3 regions of the Vibrio sp. A2-1 genome follow, and region 1 is predicted to be linked to each of the others. Evidence: predicted binding sites of a transcription regulator. Region 1 holds the regulator's gene; each other region holds the start of a gene.
What was found. Region 1 encodes CRP, which controls carbon source genes, mostly activating them, when cyclic AMP is high. Its sites were predicted from a motif close to TGTGANNNNNNTCACA; they were not measured.

Region 2: the regulator CRP is predicted to act here: its motif matches at 2,832-2,847, upstream of cdd (cytidine deaminase).
Region 3: the regulator CRP is predicted to act here: its motif matches at 1,449-1,464, upstream of rppH (RNA pyrophosphohydrolase).

Annotation. Positions count from the first base shown of each region.
Region 1 covers NZ_JAKKCO010000007.1:131,932-138,661, forward strand. The annotation lists gene L3V33_RS18955 (aspartate aminotransferase family protein) at 1-868, shown strand, start outside; gene astA (arginine N-succinyltransferase) at 976-1,995, shown strand; gene astD (succinylglutamate-semialdehyde dehydrogenase) at 2,035-3,492, shown strand; gene L3V33_RS18970 (DUF1338 domain-containing protein) at 3,765-4,556, shown strand; gene crp (cAMP-activated global transcriptional regulator CRP) at 4,734-5,366, opposite strand; gene L3V33_RS18980 (phosphoribulokinase) at 5,606-6,475, opposite strand; gene L3V33_RS18985 (YheU family protein) at 6,553-6,730, opposite strand, start outside.
Region 2 covers NZ_JAKKCO010000003.1:373,570-380,299, reverse strand. The annotation lists gene L3V33_RS13045 (thiopurine S-methyltransferase) at 1-302, shown strand, start outside; gene purT (formate-dependent phosphoribosylglycinamide formyltransferase) at 497-1,672, opposite strand; gene cdd (cytidine deaminase) at 1,840-2,727, opposite strand; gene L3V33_RS13030 (LrgB family protein) at 3,085-3,762, opposite strand; gene L3V33_RS13025 (CidA/LrgA family protein) at 3,765-4,136, opposite strand; gene sbcB (exodeoxyribonuclease I) at 4,162-5,586, opposite strand; gene L3V33_RS13015 (DUF4402 domain-containing protein) at 6,624-6,730, shown strand, end outside.
Region 3 covers NZ_JAKKCO010000010.1:48,379-55,108, forward strand. The annotation lists gene ptsP (phosphoenolpyruvate--protein phosphotransferase) at 1-776, opposite strand, end outside; gene rppH (RNA pyrophosphohydrolase) at 779-1,297, opposite strand; gene mutH (DNA mismatch repair endonuclease MutH) at 1,914-2,579, shown strand; gene L3V33_RS20885 (DUF6482 family protein) at 2,666-2,977, opposite strand; gene L3V33_RS20890 (hypothetical protein) at 3,192-3,443, opposite strand; gene vpsR (cyclic-di-GMP-binding transcriptional regulator VpsR) at 4,046-5,380, opposite strand; gene lysS (lysine--tRNA ligase) at 5,652-6,730, opposite strand, start outside.

The sequences.
Region 1 (6,730 bases):
GAAGCTAGCTCGTCGTTGGGCTGCGGATGTTCACGGTCCTGAGAAATCTGAAATCATTGCATTCAAACAAGGTTTCCACGGTCGCACTTTCTTTACCGTAACGGTGGGTGGTCAAGAGGCTTACTCTGATGGCTTCGGTCCTAAACCGGGCGATGTAACTCACCTGCCTTACAACGATATTGCCGCGCTAGAAGCGCACATCTCAGATCGCACATGTGCAATCATGATGGAACCTCTGCAAGGCGAGGGCGGTATCATATCTCCAACATCTGAGTTCGTGAACACGGTTCGTGAACTGTGTGATAAACACAATGCGCTGCTTATCTTTGATGAAGTGCAAACAGGTAATGGCCGTACGGGTAACTTTTACGCTTACCAAGGCCTAGGTGTGACACCTGATATCCTAAGTACAGCGAAATCACTAGGTGGCGGTTTCCCAATCGGCGCAATGCTAACGACCACCGAACTCGCGACACACCTAAAAGTCGGTACACACGGTTCTACTTACGGCGGCAACCCACTGGCGTGTGCCGTTGCTGAAGCGGTTGTTGATGTCGTTAGCCAACCTGAAACGCTAGCTGGCGTGAAAGAACGTGAAGCAATGTTCCGTGATGGTTTAGCTAAGATTAACGACAAATACCAAATATTCAGTGAAGTTCGCGGTAAAGGCCTATTGCTAGGTGCTGCACTTAATGAAGCATGGCAAGGTCGTGCTCGTGATGTATTAGTAGCAGCAGGCGAACAAGGCTTGATGGTACTGGTTGCGGGTGCAAACGTGGTTCGTTTCACGCCATCACTGGTTATCACTACACAAGAAATTGAAGAAGGTTTATCAAAACTAGACAAAGCAATCGCTACGCTAGTTTAGCCTGAGCGGCGTCATAGGAATGATCGCCATTAGAGCGATCCCATGACGTACTGCTAAAGGCCCAAGATTCTCGTTTTGGGCCTGTTTTGCATCTGGAGGGAATATTGATGCTAGTTGTTCGCCCAATAAAATTATCTGATTACGATGCGTTGCATACCTGCGCGGTTGAGTCTGGTCACGGATTCACATCTCTTCCGGTTAACGAAGAACTGTTAACCAACCGTATTACTCACTCTGAATACAGCTTTGCTAAACAAGATGTGACTGAACCCGGCGACGAAGGCTACCTAATGGTTGGCTTCGATACCGAAACCGGAGAAGTCGCGGGTACCACAGGCATCGAAGCCTCAATTGGCTGGGATGTGCCGTTTTACTCTTACCACATCAGCAAAGTGGTTCACTCATCGCAGAAGCTTGGCGTTAATAACGTCGTGAAGCTACTGACTTTCGGCAATAACTACACCGGATGCAGTGAAATCTGCACACTGTTCTTACGTCCTGCTTTCCGTGGTGGATTGAATGGTCGTTTGATGTCTAAGTGTCGCTTCTTGATCATGTCAGAACACCCAGAGCGTTTCTCGAAAACGATTTTTGCTGAGATGCGTGGCGTATCAGATGCAGAAGGTAACTCTCCTTTCTGGAAATGGCTGCAAGAGCATTTCTTCTCGATTGATTTTACGCTCGCTGATTATCTAACGGGTATTGGTAAGAAAGGCTTCATTGCTGACCTAATGCCGAAGTTACCTATCTATGTGAACCTACTGAGCAAAGAAGCTCAGGCAGTCATTGGGGTGGTTCATGACAATACGCGCCCTGCACTTAAGTTGCTGGAACGTGAAGGTTTCACCAACCGTGGCTATGTCGACATCTTTGATGGGGGCCCAACGGTTGAGTGTGATCTAAGAAATATCGAATCAGTGCGTCATGCGATTCGAGCTCAAGTGACAATTGCAGAGCATTCAAGCTCTAAAGACTTCCTCATTGGTAATACCTCGTTTGAGAACTTCCGCGCAGTAGCCGCGAAAGGCGCGTATGACCAAGCTAGCGACACAGTGATTTTATCATCTGAAGTAGCAAGCGCTCTTGAAGTAAAAGAAGGCGAATTCGTTCGCATGTTGGCTCAATAAGAGCGGCGATTATCTGTCGAAGATTTTAAGGATAGAAGTATGACTCAGTGGATAGCAGGACAGTGGGTGGCAGGTCAAGGCGACGCCATGACATCAGTAAGCCCATACAATAATGAAGTCGTGTGGCAAGGCGATAGTGCAACTCCAGCACAGGTTGAATCTGCAGTAGCAGCGGCGCGTGACGCTTTCTTAGTATGGAAAAAGATGAGCTTTGCAGAGCGTGAAGCGATCGTGTTGAACTTTGCTGAGAAGGTAAAAGAGAACAGCGAAGAAATTGCACAGATTATTGCAAAAGAGACGGGTAAACCGATTTGGGAAACTCGCACTGAAGCGGGTGCGATGGCGGGTAAAATCGCTATCTCTATTCGATCTTACCACGAACGTACGGGTGAAGCTTCACGTGAAGCCGCAGGCAACCAAATCGTACTGCGTCATCGCCCATTAGGCGTAATGGCGGTATTTGGTCCTTACAACTTCCCTGGTCACCTACCTAACGGTCATATTGTTCCGGCACTGCTATCGGGTAATACCGTGGTATTTAAGCCGTCAGAGCAGACACCTTGGACGGGTGAGTTTGCGATGAAGCTATGGCAAGAAGCTGGCCTTCCTGCTGGCGTGATTAACCTAGTGCAAGGCGCTAAAGAAACTGGTATCGCACTGGCGGATGCTAAAGGTCTTGATGGCGTGCTATTCACGGGCAGTGCCAATACTGGTCATATCCTTCACCGTCAATTCGCAGGTCAACCGGGCAAGATGTTAGCGCTAGAGATGGGCGGCAACAACCCTATGGTGATCACTGACCAATTTGGTGATGCTGACGCGACGGTTTATACCATTATCCAGTCGGCCTTCATCAGTGCAGGCCAACGTTGTACATGTGCACGTCGCTTGTATGTACCTGTTGGCGAGAAGGGCGATCAACTGCTTGATAAGCTTGTTGCGGCTACCTTGAAAATTCGTGTTGATCAGCCATTCGCTGAACCTGCACCCTTCATGGGACCACAAATCTCTGAAACGGCCGCTAAGTTCATTCTGAACGCACAAGCTAATCTGCAATCACTAGGTGGTGTAAGCCTAGTCGAAGCAAAAGCGGGCGAAGCGGCGTTTGTTTCTCCGGGTATAATCGATGCAACCAACATTGCTGAGTTGCCAGATGAAGAGTACTTCGGCCCATTGTTGCAAGTGGTTCGTTACCAATCGTTAGAGCAAGCCGTTGAATTGGCTAATGACACGCGCTTTGGTTTGTCTGCCGGTTTAGTATCAACAGACGATTCAGAGTGGGAATACTTCGTTGACCATATCCGTGCGGGTATTGTTAACCGTAACCGCCAGCTAACAGGCGCAAGTGGTGATGCACCATTTGGTGGCCCGGGTGCTTCAGGCAACCTACGCCCAAGTGCTTACTACGCGGCGGACTACTGTGCTTACCCAATGGCGTCAATGGAAGGTGGTGAAACTCAACTGCCAGCTACGTTTAGCCCAGGTATTGAGCTGTAGTTTTAGCGCTTAAGCTATAAATTCATGAGTCAAAAGTTTATAAATCATAAACTTATGAGCTCTAGGCTCATGAATAACAGATTCATTGGTTAATTGTGTAATGAGGAAGCGGTGTTATCGCTTCCTTTTTCCATCACGTCCGACACCTAGATTGGGCGGTAGATAATAATAGAACAAGTATGTCACAGGCTGATGGCTGCTGACTTTGTGTCCAGCCTCTCCCTCTCTAATCCAAATTACTAGCTTGCTAGAACCTCTGACAAGGAGTCACCATGACGCCCGATCTACTCTTTAAATCACTATGGGACGATTACATTCACAGGCTTTGCCCATCGGCTGAGAAAGTTCATCATCTGTTGAAAGAAGACGAAGCCCTGATTAATGATCATATTGCACTGCGTACTTTCAATGTTGCACCTCTGGGCATTGAAACACTGGCCAAGCCTTTCCTTGAATTAGGCTACAAGGCGTGTGGCGACTATTTGTTTGAGAGCAAGAAGTTAGTGGCTAAGCACTACGAGCACCCAGACCCAAACCAACCGAAAGTGTTCATTAGTGAGTTGAAGGTAGAAGAGTGTTCAAGTGACTTACAACAGATCGTTGCTAAGTTGGTTGAGCAAGTGGACGCAAGCAAGCTTCAAGGTCATGAGTTCTTGTTTGGTGGTCGCCTTTGGGATCTGAGCTTCGCGGATTTCCAAGTTCTAGCAAAAGAGAGTGAATACGCGTCTTGGTTAGCGGCTCATGGTTACGGTGCAAACCACTTTACGGTAAGTGTGAACCAGCTTAATGAGTTCGATGAAGTACAGACAGTGAATGACTATTTGAGTGATTCAGGTTTCACTATCAATGCATCTGGCGGTCAGGTTAAAGGCTCTCCAGAGGTCTTATTAGAGCAATCATCTACAATGGCAGACAAAGTCCCAGTTTCATTTGTTGAAGGCAGCGAGGTGATTCCTGGTGGCTTCTACGAGTTCGCTAAGCGTTATGCGATGGCGAATGGTGAGCTTTATACAGGATTTGTTGCAGCATCGGCTGACAAGATCTTTGAGAGCACCAACGGTTAAAGAAAGATACGAGCACGGGCTTTACCCTAAAGATGCGGGTACGCTTCGCTTTGAGAGTGTTTGCGCTTGGACGCGGGAGGTGCTCCATTCGCATCTGCTCTCTAGATCTTTATAAAACAAAAAAGCCACCAAATTTGCATTTGGTGGCTTTTAAATTTTTGGCTCAGTTAATCGAGATTAACGAGTGCCGTATACCACGATAGTTTTACCGTGTGCAGAAATTAGGTTCTGCTCTTCTAGCATCTTCAAGATACGACCTACTGTCTCACGAGAACAACCAACAATCTGGCCAATCTCTTGACGAGTGATCTTGATTTGCATGCCGTCAGGGTGAGTCATTGCATCTGGCTGTTTCGCTAGGTTAAGTAGCGTTTGAGCGATACGACCTGTTACGTCAAGGAACGCTAAGTCACCAACCTTTTGGCTAGTTACTTGTAGACGGTTTGCCATTTGCGCTGAAAGGCGCATTAGGATATCTGGGTTCACTTGGATAAGTTGACGGAATTTCTTGAAAGAAATTTCAGCTACTTCACAAGGAGATTTTGCACGAACCCATGCAGTACGCTCTTGGTCTTCTTCGAAGAGGCCAAGTTCACCAATGAAGTCACCTTGGTTTAGGTAAGAAAGAATCATTTCCTTACCTTCTTCGTCTTTGATAAGAACTGCCACAGAACCTTTAACGATGTAGTACAAGGTTTCTGCCTTTTCACCAGCATGAATCAAAGTACTTTTTGAAGGGTACTTATGAATATGACAGTGTGAAAGGAACCACTCTAATGTTGGATCGGTTTGGGGTTTACCTAGAACCATAATATCTTACTTCCTCTGCAGGGTATGCTTGCCGCTTTCCGTATTTTAGCTAAGCCTGGATTGACTTGTAGGATAAGAGCACTCGTTGAGCGCTGCAAGCTATCTTGTGTTTCGTTTAAGAATAGTATCCTTTTTCAGGTACTATTTCTTGATTTTAATCGTGACCAAGCTACGATTTTTTACGCAAAATTGTGCACATGATCACGGTATGAAAAGTAATCAACCAGAATGGTGTCTTGTTAACCTATTTTTCCGGTTTCGATGAGCTGTTGTAGGATGGGCCTTACAATGAGCTCCATAGCAAAACTCATCTTACCGCCTGGCACCACAAGCGTGTTGTGGCGTGACATAAATGAGCCATCTATCATAGCTAGAAGGTAGGGGAAATCGACGTTTTTGATGCCACGCAAACGTATAACAACGAAGCTTTCGTCTAAACTTGGAATCCCTTTAGCGTTCAGTGGATTCGATGTATCTACGGTTGGAACACGCTGAAAGTTGATGTGAGTACGCGAAAATTGTGGGGTGATGTAATTAAGGTAATCATCCATTGAGCGAACAATAGAATCCATTACTGCTTCGCGTGAGTGGCCACGATCGCGTGTGTCACGAACGAATTTTTGGATCCACTCAAGGTTGACGATTGGCACCATGCCGATCAGCAAGTCGACGTGTTGTGAGACATTGATGTCGCCATCTACCACGCCACCATGAAGACCTTCGTAGAACATCACATCGGAATTTTCTGGGATCTCTTGCCATGGCGTAAAGGTGCCCGGCATTTGATTGTAAGGCACGGCTTCATCGAAGGTATGTAGGTAACTACGGACTTTACCCGTGCCTTCATTACCGTATTGACGGAAGAACTCTTCTAATGCGCCAAAATCGTTGGCTTGTGGACCAAAGTAGCTGATGTGCTTACCTTGCTCGCGAGCCTTACGGATCTCGACATCCATCTCTGGTCGAGTGAAGCGATGGAAACTATCCCCTTCAACCCAAGCGGCCTTCACGTCCATCATATTGAACATTTTTCGGAAGGCTTCTGAGGTAGTGGTGGTGCCGGCTCCTGATGAACCCGTCACCGCAATAATTGGATGTTTAGCGGACATGACAACCCTTGTCTTTTGAGTAACTTACTTGTTAGCAATCGTTTACCACTATAACACGGCTCCTTTATGAGCGCAGCCTAGAAGCGTTTTGTGACTTGAATATCAACGGTTTCATGCAGCTCAGAAAACACGATGCTGACTTCCTTTGAGGCTAATTGATGTTTCACTTGATCAATCTTGTTTTGCAGTGAAACCTCTACGTCACCGTAGTCTGTGCCTTCACGCAGCACGAATTCTTTAATGAGGTTTTCCAGC
Region 2 (6,730 bases), on a different contig from region 1:
CCATTTATGATCGCGCGTCTTTAGTCGCATTGCCTGAAGAGATGCGAGTGCAGTATGTAGAGCGTTTGAAACAACGACTGAAACCGGGTGGTAAGATCCTTCTAGTAACTCTGGATTACGACCAAAACGAGATGGCAGGGCCTCCGTTTAGCGTACCTAAACTAGAGATTGATCAGTTGTTCGCGGGATACAAAATCACATTGTTGAATCAAGATATTGCAGACGATGAACATCCGAAGATTGCCAAAAAAGGCTTGTCTCGATTTAGTGAAGAAGTGTACTTGATTGAGTCAGACGCTTAAGCGCAGTGAACTCTCTAGCGAAAAAACCGCTTCAATAAAAAAGATAACACCAACAAAAAGACGGGCTCGATAGCCCGTCTTTTTTATTGTTCAGATTTGAAGTCGTGATTGTTCAGATGCGAGAACGTAATGGTTCAGATCTGAGTTAGTCGTTACTAATTAGTAGTCATTAGCTAGAAAATGGTAATTAACAGCTAGTAAATCACTTTTACTTTAGACGCGCTCTCAATTGCATCTTCAATCGCTGTCTCAGTGCTGTTACGACGAGTAAGCGCCACACCTAGACGACGGCGACCATCGATATCAGGCTTACCAAACAAGCGAACTTGCGTTTGTGGTGCGTCTAGAGCTTCTGTAAGACCTTCAAAACGAATATTGGTTGAAGTGCCTTGACCAAGGATAACCGCTGATGCACATGGACCGTATTGCGTGATTGATTTGATCGGCATACCAGTAAAGGCGCGTACGTGCAGTGCGAATTCCGATGAGTCTTGAGACATCAGAGTCACTAAGCCAGTATCGTGTGGGCGAGGGGACACTTCGTTGAAGATCACGTGGTCGCCTTTAACAAACAGCTCGACGCCGAAGATACCGTGACCACCTAGTGCATTAACCACTTGTTCAGCGGTGTATTGCGCGGTTTTAAGTGCATTGTCTGACATGACTTGTGGCTGCCATGACTCACGGTAATCACCATCTTCTTGGCGGTGACCGATAGGCGCACAGAAATGAACGCCATCAACAGCGCGAACGGTTAGAAGCGTAATTTCGTAATCAAAGTCGATGAAGCCTTCAACGATTACGCGACCCGCGCCAGTACGACCGCCTTCTTGTGCGTAGTCCCAAGACTTTTGAATGTCTTCTTCTGTTTTGATAACGCTTTGGCCTTTACCTGAAGAGCTCATTACTGGCTTAACAACACAAGGCATGCCCACGAATTCAACAGCGGCAGCGAAGTCTTCAAAGGTGTCTGCAAAGCGGTAAGGAGAAGTGCTCAGCTTTAGCTCTTCTGCAGCTAGGCGACGGATACCTTCGCGGTTCATCGTTAGCTTCGTCGCATTTGCAGTGGGAACGACATTTAAGCCTTGCGCTTCCAGCTCTACCAACTTGCTAGTGGCAATAGCTTCAATTTCAGGAACCACATAATCTGGTTTTTCAAGTTCAATGACTGCTTGCAGTGCATTGCCGTCTAACATGTCTAATACATGACTACGATGTGCAACTTGCATTGCGGGTGCGTCTGCGTAACGGTCACATGCAATAACTTCCAAGCCTAAACGTTGGCACTCGATAGCAACTTCTTTGCCGAGTTCACCTGAACCTAATAGAAGTACACGAGTAGCATTTTCACGAGTAGCAGTACCAAACATAGAAATTCCTTCCGATCTTTTGAGCGATTGATTGAAAACGGGGTGATCATACTTATTTCAATGATAAAAGCAAACGTTTGCGCAAGTTGTTGCGTTAATTACAGGTATAAAAAAAGCAGCCTCGTTAAATAGGGCTGCTTATTTAAAATTTTGTTAATTAGATGTACTTAGATTGCTAAGTAAGTCACTGGAATGTCGGGATTAATCGCTTCTAATGTAGATTGCGTATCCGCTAGGTGACTGATGCTACCTTCGGCAATTTCAACCAACGCTGCACTTTCAATCTGTTCAAAATCGAAGCCAGCCAGTTTAAGTTGAATCAACGCCACTTGTAGAGGAGGTAAGCTCGGGTTGAACGCTGCATTTTCAGCGTAAGCACCGGTGAAAACCTCACCCGACGTCAATTGCAGTGAAACACCACTTAGGTTTTTGGTGTAAGGAGCATGGCTGCGGTTTAGTGCTGCTAGCGCTTCTACAACAATAGGCGTTGTTTCTTCAGTCGTGTGCTTATGATCAAGCTTGGTCATTAGGCCAGTCGTCACACCTAAGTCAGCAGGGCCGAATGAGTCTGGCAGGTATTCTTGCAGAGACATTTCATCACGTTGTGGAAGCTGAACCTTAAGCTCTTTCGCTGTGGTCAGTTCGTTCATGAATTGACGACAGTGACCACAAGGGCTGAAATTGATTGTGATATCAGAGATACCTTGCTCGCCTTTCATCCAAGCGTGGCTGATTGCAGATTGCTCAGCGTGTACTGTTTGGCCAAGTTGAGCACCAGCAATTTCAAGGTTTGCACCAAAATACAGAGTGCCAGACAAACCACGCACGATTGCACCAACATAAAAGTCAGATAGCGGAGCGTAAGAATAGGCTGCGGCAAAAGGAAGTAGCGCAATACGTAGCTCGTCATCCGCTAAACCACTCGCTTGCAGTAGGCTAGCAAATTGTTCTGGAGACAATGTCGCGTCAAAGTTGTCTGCTAATACGATGTCACTCAAAAGTGCTTTGATTGCTGTTGGAGCACTTTCCAGCGCCAGGGTAATACGACTGTTCATGTTGAATCCTTAATTGACCTTAGGCTTTAATTCTATGCAATGCTCAGGAATTTTCTGTGACTTTGATCACTACTGCGTTGTTGTTGTTACATTGGTTTGCATAATTAGAGTGAGGTCACAGATGAAATCGATTGCAAGAGTAAAAACTACCATTGATATCGCACTTATTGCTTGAAATTGAGTTCGGTTTGTCACGTATTGATGAATAAATGAGAGAAAAAAGCCCAAGCTATCACTGAAATAATCAGGTTATGCTTGGGCTTATTGATATCTGTAACGCTTAAAAGTCGCGAACCAGTGAGTTTAGCTATTTACCAACTCATCGATTAGAGCGCGTATAAACTGTAATCAAAGTGGTTAAGAATAGAACCAAACCACGAGCGAAAATATACTCGGTGCAATGATTGAGGTGATAACCCCACAAAGAACCAATGCCAACGAACTGAATGCAGCATCTTCCTGATTCTTTTCAGCACAGGTCGCAGTACCTAAAGCGTGAGACACGGTACCCATGGTTAAACCACGCGCGATAGGGCTCTTAATGCCAATGAGATTGTAGATTGGGTAAGCAAAAATTGCCCCAAACAGACCAACAATCAATACCAGTATTGCCGCAATTGCTGCTTCACCACCTAAATGGCTCGACACTTCCATAGCAATTGGCGTGGTGACTGACTTACCTAATAAACTCGCAATCAAAGTTAAGTCCGCTTTAAAAGCCACTGCGATTAATGCTGTCGTTGTCATCGACATCACACTACCTAGCGTGCAAGCAAAGGTGATGATGCGCCAGTTGGCTCTGATTTGAGGTAGCTGTTCGTAAAGCGGATAAGCAAGGGCAACAACCGCAGGCTGCAGCATGTAGGTAATCCAGGTGTTGTCTGCATAGTAAGTCTCAAACGGTACTTTGAAGAACGTGAGTATCGGAATGATGATACCAATGCTGATCAGCAGGGGATTACACAGCGGTGAGTTTACTTTTTGACTTACCCAGCGAGCAAACAGGAATACCACGATGGTGAGTAGAATCCACATGATCAGTTACCTCTCGAAAGCAAGCGGTCTAAAAACCATGATAAGGACACCAACACCAGCAACGTGCCACCAACGGCGCTCGCCATAATTGGCAATGCGTTCGCGATGAGCATGTCGAAGTGATCCATCAACCCAACACTGATCGGAACAAACAGTAAGATCATTAGGCGGATAATCAAGCTTGCACCGGGTTGTACCCAGTGCGAAGGAACAATACCAATCACCATGGCGGCAAACAGAATCAACATGCCAAAAATACTGCCTGGGATTGAGGTATCCAAAAAGTGCTGTAACGCGTTACCTGCTGTAAGTGCACCTATGATTAAGGTGAAGGAGATTAAGCAGTAAACCAGCTGGATCAATCTTTCTTTCAAAGTGTTACGTCTCTTGATAATGGAATTAGCTAGCTAACTTTTCTACGTATTGATAAACCGACTTCAAGATAGCCATTTTCTTCTCGTCGCTTTCATGTTCATGCGCGAGGTTTTCAAGGTTGAGCATGTACTCTTCTAAACGGCTCTCATAAAACTCACGACAATGGTTCGCCCATTTCAATTGCTCAGCTTCGTCGAGCGTCCATGGGAAATGACGAGCACGGTAACGGAACAGTAACGATTTAATACGTTCATCACCGAAGGTGATGTCTAAAGCTGCCAAGTTATTTGGGTCAGTTTCGCGAATGATGTTCATCGCTGTTTTATCAGCAGGTGAAAAGAAACCGTCGTAAAGGTGTGTATCAACATCATCACTCTTTTCGTACTCTCGTTCTTGTGAGTACAGGCCGATCAGTTTTTCGCGGATCTCTGGGTGTTCGCGCAGCAGTGCCAAGTTCTTCAAGCATTGTTGACGATCGATACCGATGGTTTCGGCATTTTCAGCCGTCAGTGTTTTGGCTGGAGCAAGAATAGGGCACTTGTTCAGTTGAACCAATTTAATTGGTACGGGTAGCTCGTCTTCACCCAGTTCACTGCGTTTGGTGTAGAGTCTGTCTCTGAGTTCATCAGCGTCCAGTTCTAACAGTGGGCTTGGATCTTTGGCTAAATCAACCACGATAACGGCATTTTGATTGGTTGGGTGCCAAGCCATAGGCACAATCCAACTTGTGTAGTTGCAGTCACGGCCAAACATGCCCGAAACGTGCATCAATGGTGTCATGTTTACAATATCAACCAGGTCATTCAGCTTACGCTTATGACGCATGTTGTAAAGGTAATCGAACATCTTAGGTTGTGCAGCTTTCAGCTTCTTCGCTAACTCGATGGTCGCAATAACATCGGCCATCGCATCGTGCGCGTTCTCATGTTCAATGCCGTTTGCCACAGATAGGTGTTCTAGTTTGAAGCTTGGATAACCTTCTTCGTTCTCTGGCCAAACAATGCCTTCAGGACGCAGTGCGTGAACAGCGCGCATTACATCTAATAGATCCCAACGTGAGTTGCCGTTCTGCCAGCTCCACGCATATGGGTCGATGAAGTTTCGGTAGCAGGTGTAACGCGTTACCTCGTCATCGAATCGAATACTGTTGTAGCCAAGGCTTGTGGTATTTGGTTTCGCCAACTCAGCATGGATCTTAGCGATAAACTCTGGTTCAGGAAGACCTTGTGAAGCCGCTTTTTGTGGTGTGATACGGGTGATCAGTGCAGCTTCAGGCGCAGGGAGATAATCAGCGGGAGGTTGGCAATAGATAACCAGAGGCTCTCCAATAACATTGAAATCTTGATCGGTACGAACACCCGCAAACTGACTCGGACGGTCTTTTGCTGGGCTAACGCCCCACGTTTCGTAATCGAAAAAGAAGTAGGTCGGCTGATTATCTGAACTCATTGAATTTCCTGAACAGCAAGCGCGGAACGTTTACTGTGGCTGAAGGTTAGTTTTGTTCAGTATCTGATAGTATGCGGTACGCGTGCAACCCAGATCACAAATAAATTGCCGGAAAACGGTGCTTTACTATTCAATCGAGTCGGTGGGGAAGGTTTTGAATCCAATTGTGGCTTTTCTATGGTCACAATTCTGCCTGTGTACCTCTGTTTTCCCTATCTTTTCACCTTAGCTGTTGTAAGGCGAAGAGTCGGGTTTGAGGTTTACCGCGAATGAGTTTGTTTGTCTTTTACTCTAAAGCTGTGTGATTAGAAACATCTCGTTGTTTTTTGACTGGTGGCTAATCGGCTGTACCTGTAGCTAATCCGCTGTGCTTGTGTCTAAACCGCAGCGCAGATGTCTAATCCGTAGCACAGATGTTTAAACTGCTTCACTTGCCTGTCTTGGCTCTGTCCAATCAAGGTGTTTTTCGCAATACAATCCTCTTAGATTTAATTAATTTTTCGGTATTTATGATTGTCGGAGTTAATTTTACTGGAGTGTTATGTTTGTCTCATTTTTAATACTTTCTATAATCCGTGTTTGAATTGGATAAAAAGAAAGCTCTAATATTTCATTTTCATTACAGTTTATTTTAATTGTCAGTATGTTTCATTTTTGAGACTGCATTGCAACACGGTGAGCTATATAGTAGTTAACCTGAATATAATAAGGGTTTATCCTTGTCCTTTATTATTGTTCTTTATAGGGGGTTACTTTAATTAAGGTCTTTTTATAGAAATAATTACGTACAAAAATAAAGGAGTTAAGTGTAAAACCAGTTTTATATATAATTGGTGAAAATGAACCAATACCATCATTATTGTTAGTGTTATTTATATCAATTTGCGTGATCTTATTCTCACTGCGCCTCATTTCTTTATAAATAAGTGTCAATGTATATATTTTCTAAATAGGATTGTTGTTACTTAATTGTTAACTTTGATTGACTGTTAGGTAACCCTAATAATAAAGCCGATTTTATATAAAGGATTAAAAAAATGAACAAAGTCTTTAAGGTTGTTGCTGTATCTGCACTTTCTATCTCTTCAGCGAACGTTTTCGCTGTGAGTGACACTTTTGATGCAACACTAGAAGTAAAACAAGC
Region 3 (6,730 bases), on a different contig from region 1:
AGATCCTTACGCAACATTGGATCGTTGAGTAAGTGAGTAAACAGGTCAAAGATCGCCAACGCGTCTTTATTGATTTCACTGTCTAGGCGCTTTCGCATTCGCTTAAAGTCATTGAGAGCATTTTCGACGGCGACTGCCAGCATTTCATGCTCTCTTTCAACATTAAGCGTCGATGCTGGATAAACATCGGTGAGTTCAGGCTGAGTGTTATCCCACCATAAATCACCAATCGCAACGCCCGATGAAGCTGCAATACCTTTAATCTTAGGTAGCTTCTGTTGCTCTAAAAGCCAATGGCCTTGAGTTTGAGCGTGCGCCACAATGACCGCAAGTTGTGCTGAGAGTGTGACAAGGAAGGATTCCTCCATCTCACTGAATAAACGAGGAGACTTCTGTTGAATGACCAATACGCCAAGCACTTGCTTACGATGGATAATCGGAGTGCCGAGAAAAGAGTGATAAACCTTTTCTCCAAGCTCTGGAAAAAACTTATAAGCAGGGTGAGCAGACGCTTGTGCAAGGTTGATAGGTTCAGCACTTCTTTTGACAAGGCCAACCAGACCTTCGTCAAAACCAATGTGAATGCTATTGCCTTTGAAGATCAGGCCTTGAGTTGCCATCAACTCAAGACGCTGCATATCATTATTTGCCAAATACACGGTGCAACATTCCGTCTGCATCGCACTGCATGTCTCTTTAACCAAAATATCAAGAGCCGTCGACACATCTTCAACTCTTGATACGTGTTCAACTATTTCCCTTAGTTGACTGAGCATGCTTAACCTCTACGCAATTTGCGTTTTCCTTTTGTTTTTCGCTCTTTAAACGGCATTGCTAAAGATGCGAATTCTTTCATCGCTCGACGGTAAACATCTCGCTTGAAAGAAACAACTTGTCGAACTGGGTACCAGTAACTCACCCAACGCCAACCATCAAACTCAGGTGTACTTCCACGCTGCATATTGATCTGCGATTCATCGCAATCTAAGCGTAAAAGGAACCACTTCTGTTTTTGTCCAATACAGACAGGTTTAGAATCCCACCGAACCAGTCGTTTGGGCAGCTTATAGCGTAACCAATGACGACTTGTCGCGACGATCTTTACATCCTTTTTAGTAAGGCCAACCTCTTCATACAACTCGCGGTACATTGCCTGTTCCGGAGTTTCACCTTCATCTATTCCCCCTTGAGGGAATTGCCATGAATGTTGCCCGTATCGTTTAGCCCAGAAGACCTGACCATGGTTGTTACAGATTACAATACCAACATTTAATCGGTAACCATCGCCATCTATCACTGGCCAACCTCTATCTAAATTTTTAATTACTCTGATTTTTCCACATATCCCCAATCGGAGCAAACTTAGTGACGTGACAAGCGCTATATTTATGAATATTAACTAAGAATATGGATAAGTTTTGCTCAAATTCTAGTTACCCACACAAGAGTGAGACATAGACCACATTTATTCACCTTTTCTGTGAATAACTATGTGAAGAATTACCCGCAATCGTTTTTTTTAATCCATAGATTCATCAACATCAAAAACACCAAGTCGAGTAAATACAATTTATTTAATTAAAAATCAATTAATTAGAGTTAGAATTTCATTTTTAAAAACATTAGAAAAGTAAAAGATCTTTCAAAAACAGAACGTGGTTAAAGATCAACCACTCCGATGTTTATCCACACTAGTAAGCGAAAGATTCATTTTGAACCCCATTTGGCAAGCATTTAATCCACCATAAACCCCTGTTTATTTATCCACTAAATTAATATTTCAATTAATTACCTTTATGTCCTGTGGATAACCATGAGTTTGATCCCTTCCCTAACAAGGAGATCATTTCTTAACCAGTCGTCATATGGTGATAACTTCTGGTAAAATCATTTTTTTGATCATGTCTTTTATTATGAAACCAGAACCACAAACACAACAAGAGCTGCTAGACAGAGCGTATGCTATCGCCGGAATGACCTTTAAAGAGCTCGCCGATGAAGCTGAGATGGTGATGCCAAACGACCTCAAGCGTGATAAAGGCTGGGTTGGACAGCTATTGGAATGGCACTTGGGTGCGCCCGCTGGCAGTAAACCAGAACAAGATTTTGCCAAACTCGGTATCGAGCTTAAAAGCATCCCGATTGGCTACTCTGGAAAGCCACTCGAAACCACCTTTGTTTGTGTCGCTCCATTGATGGGCGTGCAAGGCATAACTTGGGAAACCAGTCACGTTCGCAACAAGCTGTCTAAAGTGTTGTGGATCCCAGTTGAGGGAGAAAGAGAGATCCCGCTGGCAGAAAGGCATGTTGGCTCCCCATTACTCTGGACACCAAGCCTAGCTGAAAACGAACTCCTGAAAAGAGACTGGGAAGAACTGATGGAGTTGATCGTGTTGGGTAATGTTGAACAGATAACAGCAAGACACGGCGAAGCACTGCATTTGCGACCAAAAGCGGCCAACAGTCGCGTGTTAACAGAAGCTTACGGTGCAAGTGGAAAACCTATCAAGACTAAGCCACGTGGTTTCTATCTACGGACTCAATTCACCCATAAATTACTGACAACTCATTACGCATAGAGCTTTTATCTAGCATAGATGGACCAAACTATCAGTATGTTACAAACCGCCAGTAACTAGAATCAATCTCTAGCTACAAATGCTCTCTAATGAGGTTTAAGCGCCAGTTCAATATCACAGTAGCTTTGGCTCGGCTCATTACCAAACTCATCATAGGCGTTGTGTAAGCGAAGATACGCCTTTTCAAAACCGAGCCGGAGCAACTCTTCTTTCACTTGATCCAAGGATCCAAAATGAAGCGGCTCACCGTCTTGCTTTACCGGTTCTAGCTTGTGTTTATATTCCACTGCTAATAGATATTCCGAGATATCGGAACAGCCAATAACGTATACCTTCGGTGTTTGATAAGAGTCTTTGTGCTCTCCATGTAACCACATGTCTAATTGATGCTTTTGCATAGCCAGCCTCCCTTGCTCTATAAAGCGTAGTAGAACTCTTTTTCTTTACTAGATAACGACTTAAAAAAGCACACATAACGGCTTAAAAAAGCAAAAAAGAGAAGCAAGTGCTTCTCTTCTTTGGCCTGTTTTAGTTCAAAAGCTTGCACTTTCGACGCCACAACTATCACTGATATTTATCTTAAGGGGTGAAAGGCGCTATCACCCCACAAGATTACGTCGGTATTCGCGCGCTTAAGACTCGACGAAGATGACGAACTCGACGTTCAATCGTAACGACTTCAGGTTCAGAAAAACCAATTGGTCGACCATCGGCTTCAAGGCCAATATCTCTCAATAAGTGAGTATTGTTCCATGGTAGATCGTATGAACTACGACGAACTTTTCGTTGCCATTCACGTTCTTCACGACGAAGGTCTGCACGGATAAGGACTGTTGCTAGTTTTAAGTATACTGAGTGACGCATAATAATTCTCCAGTTGTAAAATAAACTGAGGAAAAATAGCGTGTTAGATAGTATGAGGGCTTCTCACTTAGCTGCTATTTTTCCGCAGCCAAATAAGGGTACGGATCTATTAGTTAGGTTTATCTTGGGTGTTTCGATCGGCCATGGCTGATGCTTGTGACATAACAGTCACCATGTCAGTACACGGATCAAACGACGCGCAAATATGCTGTATAAAATCGAAATGTTTCATTTGCGCCTCCAAACTAACTAAAAAATCCAAAAAGAAATGAGATAATAAAAGCAAATAAGTCTCTGTTAAGCTATTGCTTTCACGGTTAAAGTCTAACCAAGTGAGTATATTATTCAACCGATAATTGATTAACAATTTCAAAACAAATGATTCACCCAAAATATCAGTTGCATATCACTTTATATATAACATATTCACTATGATTATATAAAATCACAGAACATCTCTCTTAAAGACCGAGCCTCCAATAGCTCAATCTGTCAGCAGTCAACGATCAACGAGAAGTTGTAGCAATAGATATAAAAAAACCACGCATCATGCGTGGCTCTTATATTTACATTAACTGGATAGAATCAATGAATAGAGAGCTCTAAACAACACCTTCAGAAATCAGGCCATGCTTATTCAGCAATCTGTACATGGTTGCACGCGAAACTCCAAGCTCCTTAGCGGCCAACGATACTTGACCACCATAAGATTCCAGAACAATCAGCAACGCATCTCGCTCTGAACGCTCACGGATACTTTTGAGACTGCGGCGCTCATCATTCTGTTTTGGTAAATCAAGTTGTTGATCGTCAATGATCACCGCATCCGACATCAGCACGACACGCTTAATTTGATTCATCAGCTCACGCACATTGCCCGGCCAGTGATAACGATTCATCGAGCGGATAGCATCGTCTGAAAAGCTCTTGGCTTGAGCATTAAACTCTTTTGAATACTCACGTAAAAAATGATTAGCCAGTACTGAAATATCACTCACTCGCTCTTTCAAGCTCGGAACGTGAATACGCAGAACATTGATGTAATGATAAAGCTCTTCATTGAAGTCGCCCTCGATCAATGCCTTTTCTATGTCAGAAGAGTTCGCGGCCAGAATACGCACATCGACAGGCTTAGGACCATCCGCAGTTTCAATTTTACCTTCTTGTAAGAAACGCAGCAGGTTCAACTGCTGATTGCGTGGCATTGCCAATACATCGTTAAGCAAGATGGTTCCGCCATCGGCTTCTTCCAACAGACAAGGTGCTGCAGCGGGCTGTGCTGAGATACCAAATACCTCTGCCTCTATTCTCATTTCAGACAAGGCACGACAATTGACCGTTAAAAATGGCTTTTGCGCTCGCGAAGAGTTTTGATGAATAGAGCGTGCAATCGTCTCTTTGCCAGCCCCACTCTCGCCGTAAATCAGGATACTGACATCAGTTGGCCCAATTCGCTTTACTTGGTCTCTTAGGCGCTTTACTGCCACCGAGTCGCCCAGCAAGCCCATATTGTTGTTAATGCCGTAGTTTGGCCATACTTTCTGCTCAAGCTTAAGCATGCCAAGCTGGTGACCAATGGTACTCAGTAGCTGTGCATCTGGAATGGGTGCCGTGAAAAAGTCGATACAGAAGTTAACGATAAACTGGCAAATAGTATCGGAGCTTAATTGCGATTCACGGATAAAGGCGAGCCATCTAACCTGCTTATTGTTACTCACCAAGTTTGCAATGCCATTTAGGCTGAACTCATCATGGCTAAGGTCCACAATGCCAATGCATGGGCCTATGTCGGCAATCAATGCATCGGCTTTTCGTAAATCTGCACACTGGGTACATTGCCAACCCACTTGCTCTAACACTGATAACCAGGGTTCGTACGCACCACCAACGACGATAAGAGAACCTGGTAAGGAATCCATCTTAAATTGAGTTCCCATCCTTCTTCCTTATTCTATTTTTATTTAAATCAAGCTAATACGAGTCACTGCTTCATCGTTCGACAAAATGCCACGAGATCGTATTCAGCGCAGGACGTATAGTAGTGAGACTATCTTAGATTTTATGTCTCAATAGTAAGACTATGTCAGAAATAATGGTTTTTCGAATCAAGAGTGCGGTACAGGCTAGGTTTTGCAGCCTAAAAACAGAAAAAGCCACCCGAAGGTGGCTTTTTTAATTAGATGGGCTGTTACATCACATAAGCGAGTATTACGCTTGTGGACGCATTGCCGGGAACAAGATCACGTCACGGATTGTGTGCGTATTTGTAAATAGCATCGCTAGACGATCGATACCAATACCTTGACCCGCTGTTGGCGGTAAGCCGTGCTCTAGTGCAGTAATGTAGTCTGCATCGTAGTACATCGCTTCGTCATCACCCGCGTCTTTTGCGTTAACTTGCGCTTTAAAACGCTCATCTTGGTCTTGTGCATCGTTAAGCTCAGAGAAACCATTCGCTACTTCACGGCCACCGATGAAGAACTCAAAGCGGTCTGTGAAGAATGGGTTGCTGTCGCTACGACGAGCCAATGGAGAAATATCCGCTGGGTAACCCGTGATGAACGTTGGTTGAATTAGCTGAGGCTCAGCCGTTTCACCAAAGATCTCTTCAAGAAGCTGACCACAAGTCCAGAATTTCTCAACGTACAGACCCACTTCTTCTGCAATTTTAACCATCAATTCTCTGTTCTGAAGATCATCTTCAGTCAGAGCTTGAATGTTTGCATTTTCAGGCGTGTAGTGTTTGATTGCATCGAACATGCTCATGCGAGCGTAAGTGCCACCGAACTCAACCGTTTCGTCACCGTAAGGCATAGAAGTAGAACCAAGAACGTCCATCGCTGCTGTGCTTAGCATCTCTTCAGTTAGATCCATTAGATCTTTGTAGTCAGAGTACGCTTGGTAGAATTCCATCATTGTGAATTCTGGGTTGTGACGTGGAGATAGACCTTCGTTACGGAAGTTACGGTTGATCTCAAATACACGGTCAAAACCACCAACCACTAGACGCTTAAGGTAAAGCTCAGGTGCAACACGTAGGTACATGTCGATGTCTAATGCGTTGTGATGAGTGATAAATGGACGTGCTGTAGCACCGCCTGGGATCACGTGCATCATTGGCGTTTCAACTTCTAGGTAGCCTTTTGAGCTCATGAAGTTACGGATTGAAGACACAAGCTTAGAACGCACGATGAATGTGTTACGAGAGTCTTCGTTCACGATTAAGTCAACGTAACGCTGACGGTAACGCATCTCTTGGTCAGTTAGACCGTGGAACTTCTCTGGTA